One region of the Tepidibacter aestuarii genome, then DNA from elsewhere that is predicted to be linked to it. Evidence: a T-box and tRNA genes for the amino acid it is inferred to sense, from the RefSeq annotation. Region 1 holds a T-box; the other regions hold tRNA genes.
The links. The T-box of region 1 lies ahead of M2214_RS12750 (valine--tRNA ligase). A T-box ahead of a tRNA ligase gene usually reads a tRNA of that ligase, here a tRNA-Val.
Positions count from the first base shown of each region.

Region 2: it has a tRNA-Val gene. The T-box ahead of M2214_RS12750 (valine--tRNA ligase) is inferred to sense a tRNA for this amino acid. The anticodon was not compared.
Region 3: it has a tRNA-Val gene. The T-box ahead of M2214_RS12750 (valine--tRNA ligase) is inferred to sense a tRNA for this amino acid. The anticodon was not compared.
Region 4: it has a tRNA-Val gene. The T-box ahead of M2214_RS12750 (valine--tRNA ligase) is inferred to sense a tRNA for this amino acid. The anticodon was not compared.

Region 1 covers NZ_OW235315.1:2,579,038-2,581,217, forward strand. Annotated here, with positions in the region: gene M2214_RS12750 (valine--tRNA ligase) at 1-1,100, opposite strand, end outside; T-box leader at 1,165-1,377, opposite strand; gene M2214_RS12755 (LysM peptidoglycan-binding domain-containing protein) at 1,591-2,180, shown strand, end outside.
Region 2 covers NZ_OW235315.1:87,838-90,017, forward strand. Annotated here, with positions in the region: rRNA gene M2214_RS00410 (23S ribosomal RNA) at 1-192, shown strand, start outside; tRNA gene M2214_RS00415 (tRNA-Gly) at 241-314, shown strand; rRNA gene rrf (5S ribosomal RNA) at 318-434, shown strand; tRNA gene M2214_RS00425 (tRNA-Asn) at 439-513, shown strand; tRNA gene M2214_RS00430 (tRNA-Leu) at 522-610, shown strand; tRNA gene M2214_RS00435 (tRNA-Met) at 617-692, shown strand; tRNA gene M2214_RS00440 (tRNA-Glu) at 697-771, shown strand; tRNA gene M2214_RS00445 (tRNA-Val) at 781-856, shown strand; tRNA gene M2214_RS00450 (tRNA-Asp) at 864-940, shown strand; tRNA gene M2214_RS00455 (tRNA-Thr) at 1,008-1,082, shown strand; tRNA gene M2214_RS00460 (tRNA-Leu) at 1,088-1,171, shown strand; tRNA gene M2214_RS00465 (tRNA-Gly) at 1,185-1,259, shown strand; tRNA gene M2214_RS00470 (tRNA-Arg) at 1,269-1,345, shown strand; gene cdaA (diadenylate cyclase CdaA) at 1,583-2,180, shown strand, end outside.
Region 3 covers NZ_OW235315.1:3,099,709-3,101,888, reverse strand. Annotated here, with positions in the region: rRNA gene M2214_RS15130 (23S ribosomal RNA) at 1-473, shown strand, start outside; tRNA gene M2214_RS15125 (tRNA-Gly) at 522-595, shown strand; rRNA gene rrf (5S ribosomal RNA) at 599-715, shown strand; tRNA gene M2214_RS15115 (tRNA-Asn) at 720-794, shown strand; tRNA gene M2214_RS15110 (tRNA-Leu) at 803-891, shown strand; tRNA gene M2214_RS15105 (tRNA-Met) at 898-973, shown strand; tRNA gene M2214_RS15100 (tRNA-Glu) at 978-1,052, shown strand; tRNA gene M2214_RS15095 (tRNA-Val) at 1,062-1,137, shown strand; tRNA gene M2214_RS15090 (tRNA-Asp) at 1,145-1,221, shown strand; tRNA gene M2214_RS15085 (tRNA-Thr) at 1,251-1,325, shown strand; tRNA gene M2214_RS15080 (tRNA-Tyr) at 1,332-1,417, shown strand; tRNA gene M2214_RS15075 (tRNA-Ile) at 1,426-1,502, shown strand; tRNA gene M2214_RS15070 (tRNA-Phe) at 1,512-1,587, shown strand; rRNA gene rrf (5S ribosomal RNA) at 1,603-1,719, shown strand; rRNA gene M2214_RS15060 (16S ribosomal RNA) at 2,078-2,180, shown strand, end outside.
Region 4 covers NZ_OW235315.1:3,456,303-3,458,482, reverse strand. Annotated here, with positions in the region: tRNA gene M2214_RS16920 (tRNA-Arg) at 1-6, shown strand, start outside; tRNA gene M2214_RS16915 (tRNA-Gln) at 12-87, shown strand; tRNA gene M2214_RS16910 (tRNA-Lys) at 97-172, shown strand; tRNA gene M2214_RS16905 (tRNA-Ser) at 182-270, shown strand; tRNA gene M2214_RS16900 (tRNA-Phe) at 274-349, shown strand; tRNA gene M2214_RS16895 (tRNA-Met) at 359-435, shown strand; tRNA gene M2214_RS16890 (tRNA-Ile) at 444-520, shown strand; tRNA gene M2214_RS16885 (tRNA-Pro) at 541-617, shown strand; tRNA gene M2214_RS16880 (tRNA-His) at 623-699, shown strand; tRNA gene M2214_RS16875 (tRNA-Lys) at 706-781, shown strand; tRNA gene M2214_RS16870 (tRNA-Cys) at 790-863, shown strand; tRNA gene M2214_RS16865 (tRNA-Arg) at 887-963, shown strand; tRNA gene M2214_RS16860 (tRNA-Val) at 973-1,048, shown strand; gene yiaY (L-threonine dehydrogenase) at 1,311-2,180, opposite strand, start outside.

The DNA of each region.
Region 1 (2,180 bases):
ATCTTAACAAACCATTGCTTTGATACCATAGGCTCAATTATTGTATTACATCTATAACAATGTCCTACATTATGAGTATGATCTTTTATGTGAACTAAATAACCTTCTTTGTCTAAATCTTCAACAAGAACTTTTCTACACTCATATCTGTCCATACCTTCATATTTATCAGCTTTAGAGTTCATAGTTCCATCTTCATTCATAACTATTATTTTTTCAAGATTATGTCTTTCTCCAATTTCAAAGTCATTAGGATCATGTGCTGGAGTTATCTTAACAGCTCCCGTCCCAAATTCCATTTCAACATAATCATCTGCAATTATAGGAATTTCTCTTCCCACTAGAGGTAATATCAGACTTTTTCCTATTAAATCCTTGTATCTCTCATCATCTGGATTAACAGCAACAGCAGTATCTCCAAGTATAGTTTCTGGTCTTGTAGTTGCTATTTCTAAGAACTTATCAGAATCTTTAACTTGGTATTTAACATGATAGAAATGTCCTCCATGCTCTTCATGCTCAACTTCTGCGTCTGATAAAGATGTTTTACAATCAGGACACCAGTTTATTATTCTATTTCCTCTATATATATGTCCATCATTATATAATCTTACGAAAAATTCTGTAACAGCTTTGTTACATCCCTCATCCATAGTAAATCTTTCTTTTTCCCAATCGCAAGAATCTCCAAGCTTTTGCATTTGCTCAACTATTCTTCTTCCGTATATATTTCTCCATTCCCAAGCTCTTTCTAAGAACCCTTCTCTTCCTAGCTCATACTTACTCTTACCTTCATCTTTTTTTATCTTTTCAACAACCTTAACCTCCGTTGCAATACTTGCATGGTCAGTTCCAGGTTGCCATAAGGTAGCATATCCATCCATTCTCTTCCATCTAACAAGTATATCTTGAAGAGTATGATCAAGTGCATGCCCCATATGTAGTTGTCCTGTTATATTAGGTGGAGGTAGCATTATAGAATAAGATTCTTTAGACTCATCAACTTCTCCTTTGAAATATCCTTTTTCTAACCACTGACTGTAAAGTCTTTCTTCAAACTCTTTAGGGTCATAATTTTTAGGTAAATTTTTGATTTCCATATTAAATCCTCCTGTATTTAAAGTTATATAATCTCCTTAGTATAAAAAAAAAGCCCTTCGTCCTTAAAAGGACGAAAAGCTCGCGGTACCACCTTATTTTCAGAATAAATCTGACTCTCTTTCTTGTTAACGACAATTTGCCGGCTAAGTCTACTATTATTTCGACCCAGAAGCTCCAAAGCTACCTTCCAAAAGCTCATTCCTAGAAAATCTTTCAGCCAAGGATTTTCCTCTCTAATGGTGAAACTTTCGTACTCCTCTTTTTCACTGCTTTTATTTATATTCTATTTAATCATTTTAGTATATTATATATTTTTTTGAAATTTTGTCAACATCATTATTATATCATTCAAACAGATATTTATTCAAACTTATTGAAATTGCATCACTTTAAAATTAAAAATTTATTGAAAATTATGTTATTTGTGGAACCACAACTTTTAAATTTGAATAATATAGATTAGATGGAATTTGGAAAGGAGATAAAAACATGCTTTATTATGTAAGAAGAGGCGATACACTTCAAAGAATAGCAAATAGATTTAATGTATCTCAACAATCTATAATTAAGGCTAATGTAATTTGTGACCCAAATTACATAACAGTTAATACCCCGCTCATAATCCCTGAGCCAGGTGTAGAACTTCCAAAATCACAAGGTCAACCACCTTATTATATAGTTCAATTTAGAGATACTTTTCTGTGTTTATCAAAAGAATTTAACACTACAGTTAATAACCTAACTTATATGAATAAAATAAATCCAAACATGATACCTACAGGCTATGAAATACTTATAGGAGATTATCTTCAAAGCCCAGATGAATTGAGTAAATTATGGGAAGATACAGGAAATAGTAAATGTGATGAATTATCACCAGATCAAGTTTATGATATATATTATAACGGTTCTTTTGCATGGGAAGCTTTAGGAAGACAGTCTATACCTTACTTAATTGAACTTTTAAATAACCCTTGTGATATAGTTAAATACTATTCAATAGTAAGCCTTGGTAGAATAGGTTCTAATAACAAAACTGTAATAGATGAGCTTATAAAATTAATAAATTATGAAAACGA
Region 2 (2,180 bases), 1.1 Mb from region 1:
AGTGGCATAGCTGGGTAGCTATGTATGGAATGGATAAGCGCTGAAAGCATCTAAGCGCGAAGCCAACCTCAAGATAAGATTTCCCATCTTTATGAGTAAGATCCCAGGAAGACTACCTGGTTGATAGGTTCAAGGTGTAAGCTCAGTAATGAGTTCAGCTGATGAATACTAATAGATCGAGGACTTAACCAAATTTTAAATCTGGTCAATTTTGAAAGTATTAATCTTAATACTTAATATGCGGGTGTAGCTCAGTGGTAGAGTTCCGGCCTTCCAAGCCGGCTGCGAGGGTTCGACTCCCTTCACCCGCTCCAATATGTGGTTATTATAGCAAAGAGGATACACCTGTTCCCATTCCGAACACAGAAGTTAAGCTCTTTAGCGCTGATGGTACTTGGGGGGCAGCCCCCTGGGAGAGTAAGACGTAGCCACGTATGTTCCAAGGTAGCTCAATGGTGGAGCAATCGGCTGTTAACCGATAGGCTGTGGGTTCGAGCCCCACCCTTGGAGCCAAAAAAAATGCCGAGGTGGCGGAACTGGCAGACGCACAGGACTTAAAATCCTGCGGTCCTTACAGATCGTACCGGTTCGATTCCGGTCCTCGGCACCACAATAACGCGGGATGGAGCAGTTGGCAGCTCGTCGGGCTCATAACCCGAAGGTCGTAGGTTCAAGTCCTGCTCCCGCAACCAGTATGGCCCCTTGGTCAAGCGGTTAAGACACCGCCCTTTCACGGCGGTAACAGGGGTTCGATTCCCCTAGGGGTCACCATTAATAATTGGGCTCATAGCTCAGCTGGGAGAGCACCTGCCTTACAAGCAGGGGGTCACAGGTTCGAGCCCTGTTGAGCCCACCAATTATTTGGCCTGGTAGTTCAGTTGGTTAGAATGCCAGCCTGTCACGCTGGAGGTCGAGGGTTCGAGTCCCTTCCAGGTCGCCAAATAATTTGAAGAACAAGCTCACAGATGCTAAATATCTTTGGGTTTTTATTTTACAAAAAAATATATGCTAGTGTGGCTCAACGGTAGAGCAGCTGACTTGTAATCAGCAGGTTGTAGGTTCGATTCCTATCACTAGCTCCACACATGCGGGTGTGGCGGAATTGGCAGACGCACTAGACTTAGGATCTAGCGCTTTTAGCGTGGGGGTTCAAGTCCCTCCACCCGCACCAAAATATCATATGAGCGGAAATGGCTCAGTGGTAGAGCATCGCCTTGCCAAGGCGAGGGTCGCGAGTTCGAATCTCGTTTTCCGCTCCAATTTAATATGTACCTGTAGCTCAGTTGGATAGAGCAGTGGCCTTCTAAGCCACGTGTCCGGGGTTCGAATCCCTGCAGGTACGCCATTTCAAAAAGCTTAATCATTTAAATGGTTAAGCTTTTTTATTTAAAAAATTACATGATTTCGATTTATGGAAAACATAGATAAACGGTCTGAAGTAGCAACTATTTTAAGCAAAAATAATACTTTTTACTTATATTGCAAAATATATGTGCTTTGCTTATTGAATTATTTCTCAATGTATGAAATAATTAATCCGTAAAATAATATATAATAACAAATATTATAGGAGGTTACTAAATTGTGGGATATAAAAGATATCATAATGAACATAACTATCTTAGATATAATAGATATAAGTATAGTAGCTTATGTGTTTTATAAACTGTACATGTTAATAAAAGAAACTAGTGCAGAACAATTAATAAAAGGAATATTTGTACTTGTAGTAGCTACTAAATTAAGTGAACTTTTACAGTTGCATGTTGTGCACTGGGTACTAGCGAACACTATATCGATAGGAGTAATAGCTATACTTATAGTATTTCAGCCTGAACTCAGAAGGGCACTTGAATACATTGGGCGAACGAAATTTATATCAAAGCCCATAGGTGAATTTGATGAAGAAAATATAGATGAAATAATAGAAGAGTTAGTGGAGGCTATATATTCTTTGTCGAGACAAAAAATAGGAGCTTTAATAATAATAGAAAGAGAAACTGGTATAAATGATATAATTCAAACGGGAACAATTATAGATGCTAAAATAACAAGGCAACTTTTAATAAATTTGTTTATTCCGAATACTCCGCTTCATGATGGAGCTTTGGTAATAAAAAATAATAGAGCAAGAGCAGCGGGTTGTTTTTTACCTCTTACAGATAGTAAGTATGTAAACA
Region 3 (2,180 bases), 520 kb from region 1:
CAACGGATAAAAGCTACCCTGGGGATAACAGGCTTATCTCCCCCAAGAGTCCACATCGACGGGGAGGTTTGGCACCTCGATGTCGGCTCATCACATCCTGGGGCTGTAGTAGGTCCCAAGGGTTGGGCTGTTCGCCCATTAAAGTGGTACGCGAGCTGGGTTCAGAACGTCGTGAGACAGTTCGGTCCCTATCCGTCGCAGGCGTAGGAAATTTGAGAGGAGCTGTCCTTAGTACGAGAGGACCGGGATGGACATACCTCTGGTGCACCAGTTGTCACGCCAGTGGCATAGCTGGGTAGCTATGTATGGAATGGATAAGCGCTGAAAGCATCTAAGCGCGAAGCCAACCTCAAGATAAGATTTCCCATCTTTATGAGTAAGATCCCAGGAAGACTACCTGGTTGATAGGTTCAAGGTGTAAGCTCAGTAATGAGTTCAGCTGATGAATACTAATAGATCGAGGACTTAACCAAATTTTAAATCTGGTCAATTTTGAAAGTATTAATCTTAATACTTAATATGCGGGTGTAGCTCAGTGGTAGAGTTCCGGCCTTCCAAGCCGGCTGCGAGGGTTCGACTCCCTTCACCCGCTCCAATATGTGGTTATTATAGCAAAGAGGATACACCTGTTCCCATTCCGAACACAGAAGTTAAGCTCTTTAGCGCTGATGGTACTTGGGGGGCAGCCCCCTGGGAGAGTAAGACGTAGCCACGTATGTTCCAAGGTAGCTCAATGGTGGAGCAATCGGCTGTTAACCGATAGGCTGTGGGTTCGAGCCCCACCCTTGGAGCCAAAAAAAATGCCGAGGTGGCGGAACTGGCAGACGCACAGGACTTAAAATCCTGCGGTCCTTACAGATCGTACCGGTTCGATTCCGGTCCTCGGCACCACAATAACGCGGGATGGAGCAGTTGGCAGCTCGTCGGGCTCATAACCCGAAGGTCGTAGGTTCAAGTCCTGCTCCCGCAACCAGTATGGCCCCTTGGTCAAGCGGTTAAGACACCGCCCTTTCACGGCGGTAACAGGGGTTCGATTCCCCTAGGGGTCACCATTAATAATTGGGCTCATAGCTCAGCTGGGAGAGCACCTGCCTTACAAGCAGGGGGTCACAGGTTCGAGCCCTGTTGAGCCCACCAATTATTTGGCCTGGTAGTTCAGTTGGTTAGAATGCCAGCCTGTCACGCTGGAGGTCGAGGGTTCGAGTCCCTTCCAGGTCGCCAAAAAAATACTTTTAAAATAAATAATATACGCTAGTGTGGCTCAACGGTAGAGCAGCTGACTTGTAATCAGCAGGTTGTAGGTTCGATTCCTATCACTAGCTCCAAAATATGGAGGGGTTCCCGAGTTGGCCAAAGGGGGCAGACTGTAAATCTGTTAGCATCGCTTTCACTGGTTCGAATCCAGTCCCCTCCACCAAAAAAAGTGGGCCTTTAGCTCAGTTGGTTAGAGCGCCCGGCTCATAACCGGTAGGTCTGGGGTTCGAGTCCCTGAAGGCCCACCACTTTTTTTTGCCCAGATAGCTCAGTCGGTAGAGCAGGGGACTGAAAATCCCCGTGTCGGTGGTTCGATTCCGCCTCTGGGCACCAAAATTAAAAAGATTATGTGGTTATTATAGCAAGGAGGATACACCTGTTCCCATTCCGAACACAGAAGTTAAGCTCCTTAGCGCCGATGGTACTTGGGGGGCAGCCCCCTGGGAGAGTAGGACGTAGCCACGTAATCTTTTTTTATAAAGTTTTAATTATGATTGATGAGTTTAATAGTATATTTCGAGTGAATGATAAAAAAGCCTTTCTTTGAAAGATTATATATAGAGATTTTTTTGAAATTCGTAACGGAAATTATACTTATATGCAATTCAAATAGGAATACAAATTCTTACTCATTATAAAAAAACTTTTAAAAAAGTATTGACGAATATGTCGAAAGATGATATATTATTACATGTCCTCGAAAACGAGGCAAACAAGAAACACAAAATGAACTTTGAAAATTAAACAGTAGGTTATAAATAAATCACAACAGTGATTTTCGGAAACAACACATAAAGTCAGTTTACTGAGTACTGACAAACTTTTATTTAAGAGTTTGATCCTGGCTCAGGATGAACGCTGGCGGCGTGCCTAACACATGCAAGTCGAGCGGAGATTAAAAAGCTTGCTTTTTAATCTTAGCGGCG
Region 4 (2,180 bases), 880 kb from region 1:
ACGCCATATACTGGGGATTCGCCAAGTCGGTAAGGCTCAGGATTTTGATTCCTGCATGCGTTGGTTCGAGTCCAGCATCCCCAGCCAATTTAATCTGACCCATTAGCTCAGTCGGTAGAGCACCTGACTTTTAATCAGGGTGTCCCGCGTTCGAGTCGCGGATGGGTCACCAAAGAAATGCGGAGGGGTGTCCGAGTGGCTTAAGGAGCTGGTCTTGAAAACCAGTGACTCCGAAAGGGGCCGTGGGTTCAAATCCCACCTCCTCCGCCAAATGCCCAGATAGCTCAGTCGGTAGAGCAGGGGACTGAAAATCCCCGTGTCGGTGGTTCGATTCCGCCTCTGGGCACCAATAAAATGTGGCGGCATAGCTCAGTTGGCTAGAGCGTTCGGTTCATACCCGAAAGGTCACTAGTTCGAATCTAGTTGCCGCTACCAAATAAAGTGGGCCTTTAGCTCAGTTGGTTAGAGCGCCCGGCTCATAACCGGTAGGTCTGGGGTTCGAGTCCCTGAAGGCCCACCACTTTATTTAATATATTATATCGAGGTGTAGCGCAGTTTGGTAGCGCACGTGGTTTGGGACCATGGGGCCGGGGGTTCGAGTCCCTCCACCTCGACCAATATGGTGGGTATAGCTCAGTCGGTTAGAGCGCCAGATTGTGGCTCTGGAGGCCGTGAGTTCGAATCTCATTACTCACCCCATATTTTGACCCATTAGCTCAGTCGGTAGAGCACCTGACTTTTAATCAGGGTGTCCCGCGTTCGAGTCGCGGATGGGTCACCAAAAAAAATGGCGACATAGCCAAGTGGTAAGGCAGAGGACTGCAACTCCTTCATCCCCAGTTCGAATCTGGGTGTCGCCTCCATTTTTTTTGTAAAAATCAAATAAGCGCCTATAGCTCAACTGGATAGAGTGTCTGACTACGAATCAGAAGGTTGGGGGTTCGAGTCCCTCTGGGCGCACCACGTTTAATTGGGCTCATAGCTCAGCTGGGAGAGCACCTGCCTTACAAGCAGGGGGTCACAGGTTCGAGCCCTGTTGAGCCCACCAATTTTGAAAAACACCTTTATTTTAAAGGTGTTTTTTTATTGTTTAAAAAATTATATAACGTTGAATCTATAGATAACAGCAATGGTGAATGTAAAAACTTATGGTTGCTATAAATGAATGTGAAGCTTTGAAAATAATAATCAGAATTTTATAAGGAGATCAATAATAGAAATTTTGTATTAATATATAAAATTAAACCCCCTCAGATACACTATTTATTGTGCATTTGAGAAGGTTCAACTATCTAGTAGATGATTTTTAATTACATAGCGTTTTTATATACTTCAATTATTTCTTCTAGAGAAGCTTGTTTAGGGTTAGTAAATCCGCAAGCATCTTTTAAAGCATTTTCAGAAAGAATAGTTAAATCTTCTTCTTTTGCATCTAGTTCTTTTAATCCAGAAGGAATCCCGATTTTTTTAGATAGTTTTTTAATAGAATCAATAACTTTAATAGCTGCTTTTTCATTTGAAATATTATGAATATCTTCTCCCATAGCTTTAGCAATGTCAACAAATCTATCAGGAACTACTTTAGAATTATATTCCTGAACATGAGGTAGTAATATAGCATTACAAACACCATGAGGTAGATCGTACAAACCACCTAACTGGTGTGCCATAGCATGAACATATCCAAGACTTGCATTATTAAATGCCATTCCAGCTAAAAATTGAGCATAGGCCATTTTGCCTCTAGCTTCTACATTAAAGCCATTATCTACAGCTTCTTTTAGGTTTGTGCATATTAATTCTATTGCCATTAATGCACAAGCATCTGTCACAGGAGTAGCTTGTGTTGACACAAAAGCTTCTATTGCATGAGTAAGAGCATCCATTCCTGTAGCTGCTGTTAACGATGCTGGTTTTTCTACCATTAGTAGTGGGTCGTTTACAGATATAGTTGGAGTTGTATGATTATCAACTATAGCCATTTTTATATGTCTATCCTCATCTGTTATTATACAAAACTTAGTCATTTCACTTGCAGTTCCTGCAGTTGTGTTAATAGCAACTAGTGGAAGCATAGATTTTTTAGATTTATTTACTCCTTCATAATCTTTTATACATCCACCGTTACTTGCAACAATTCCAATACCTTTAGCACAATCGTGAGGAGAACCTCCGCCAAA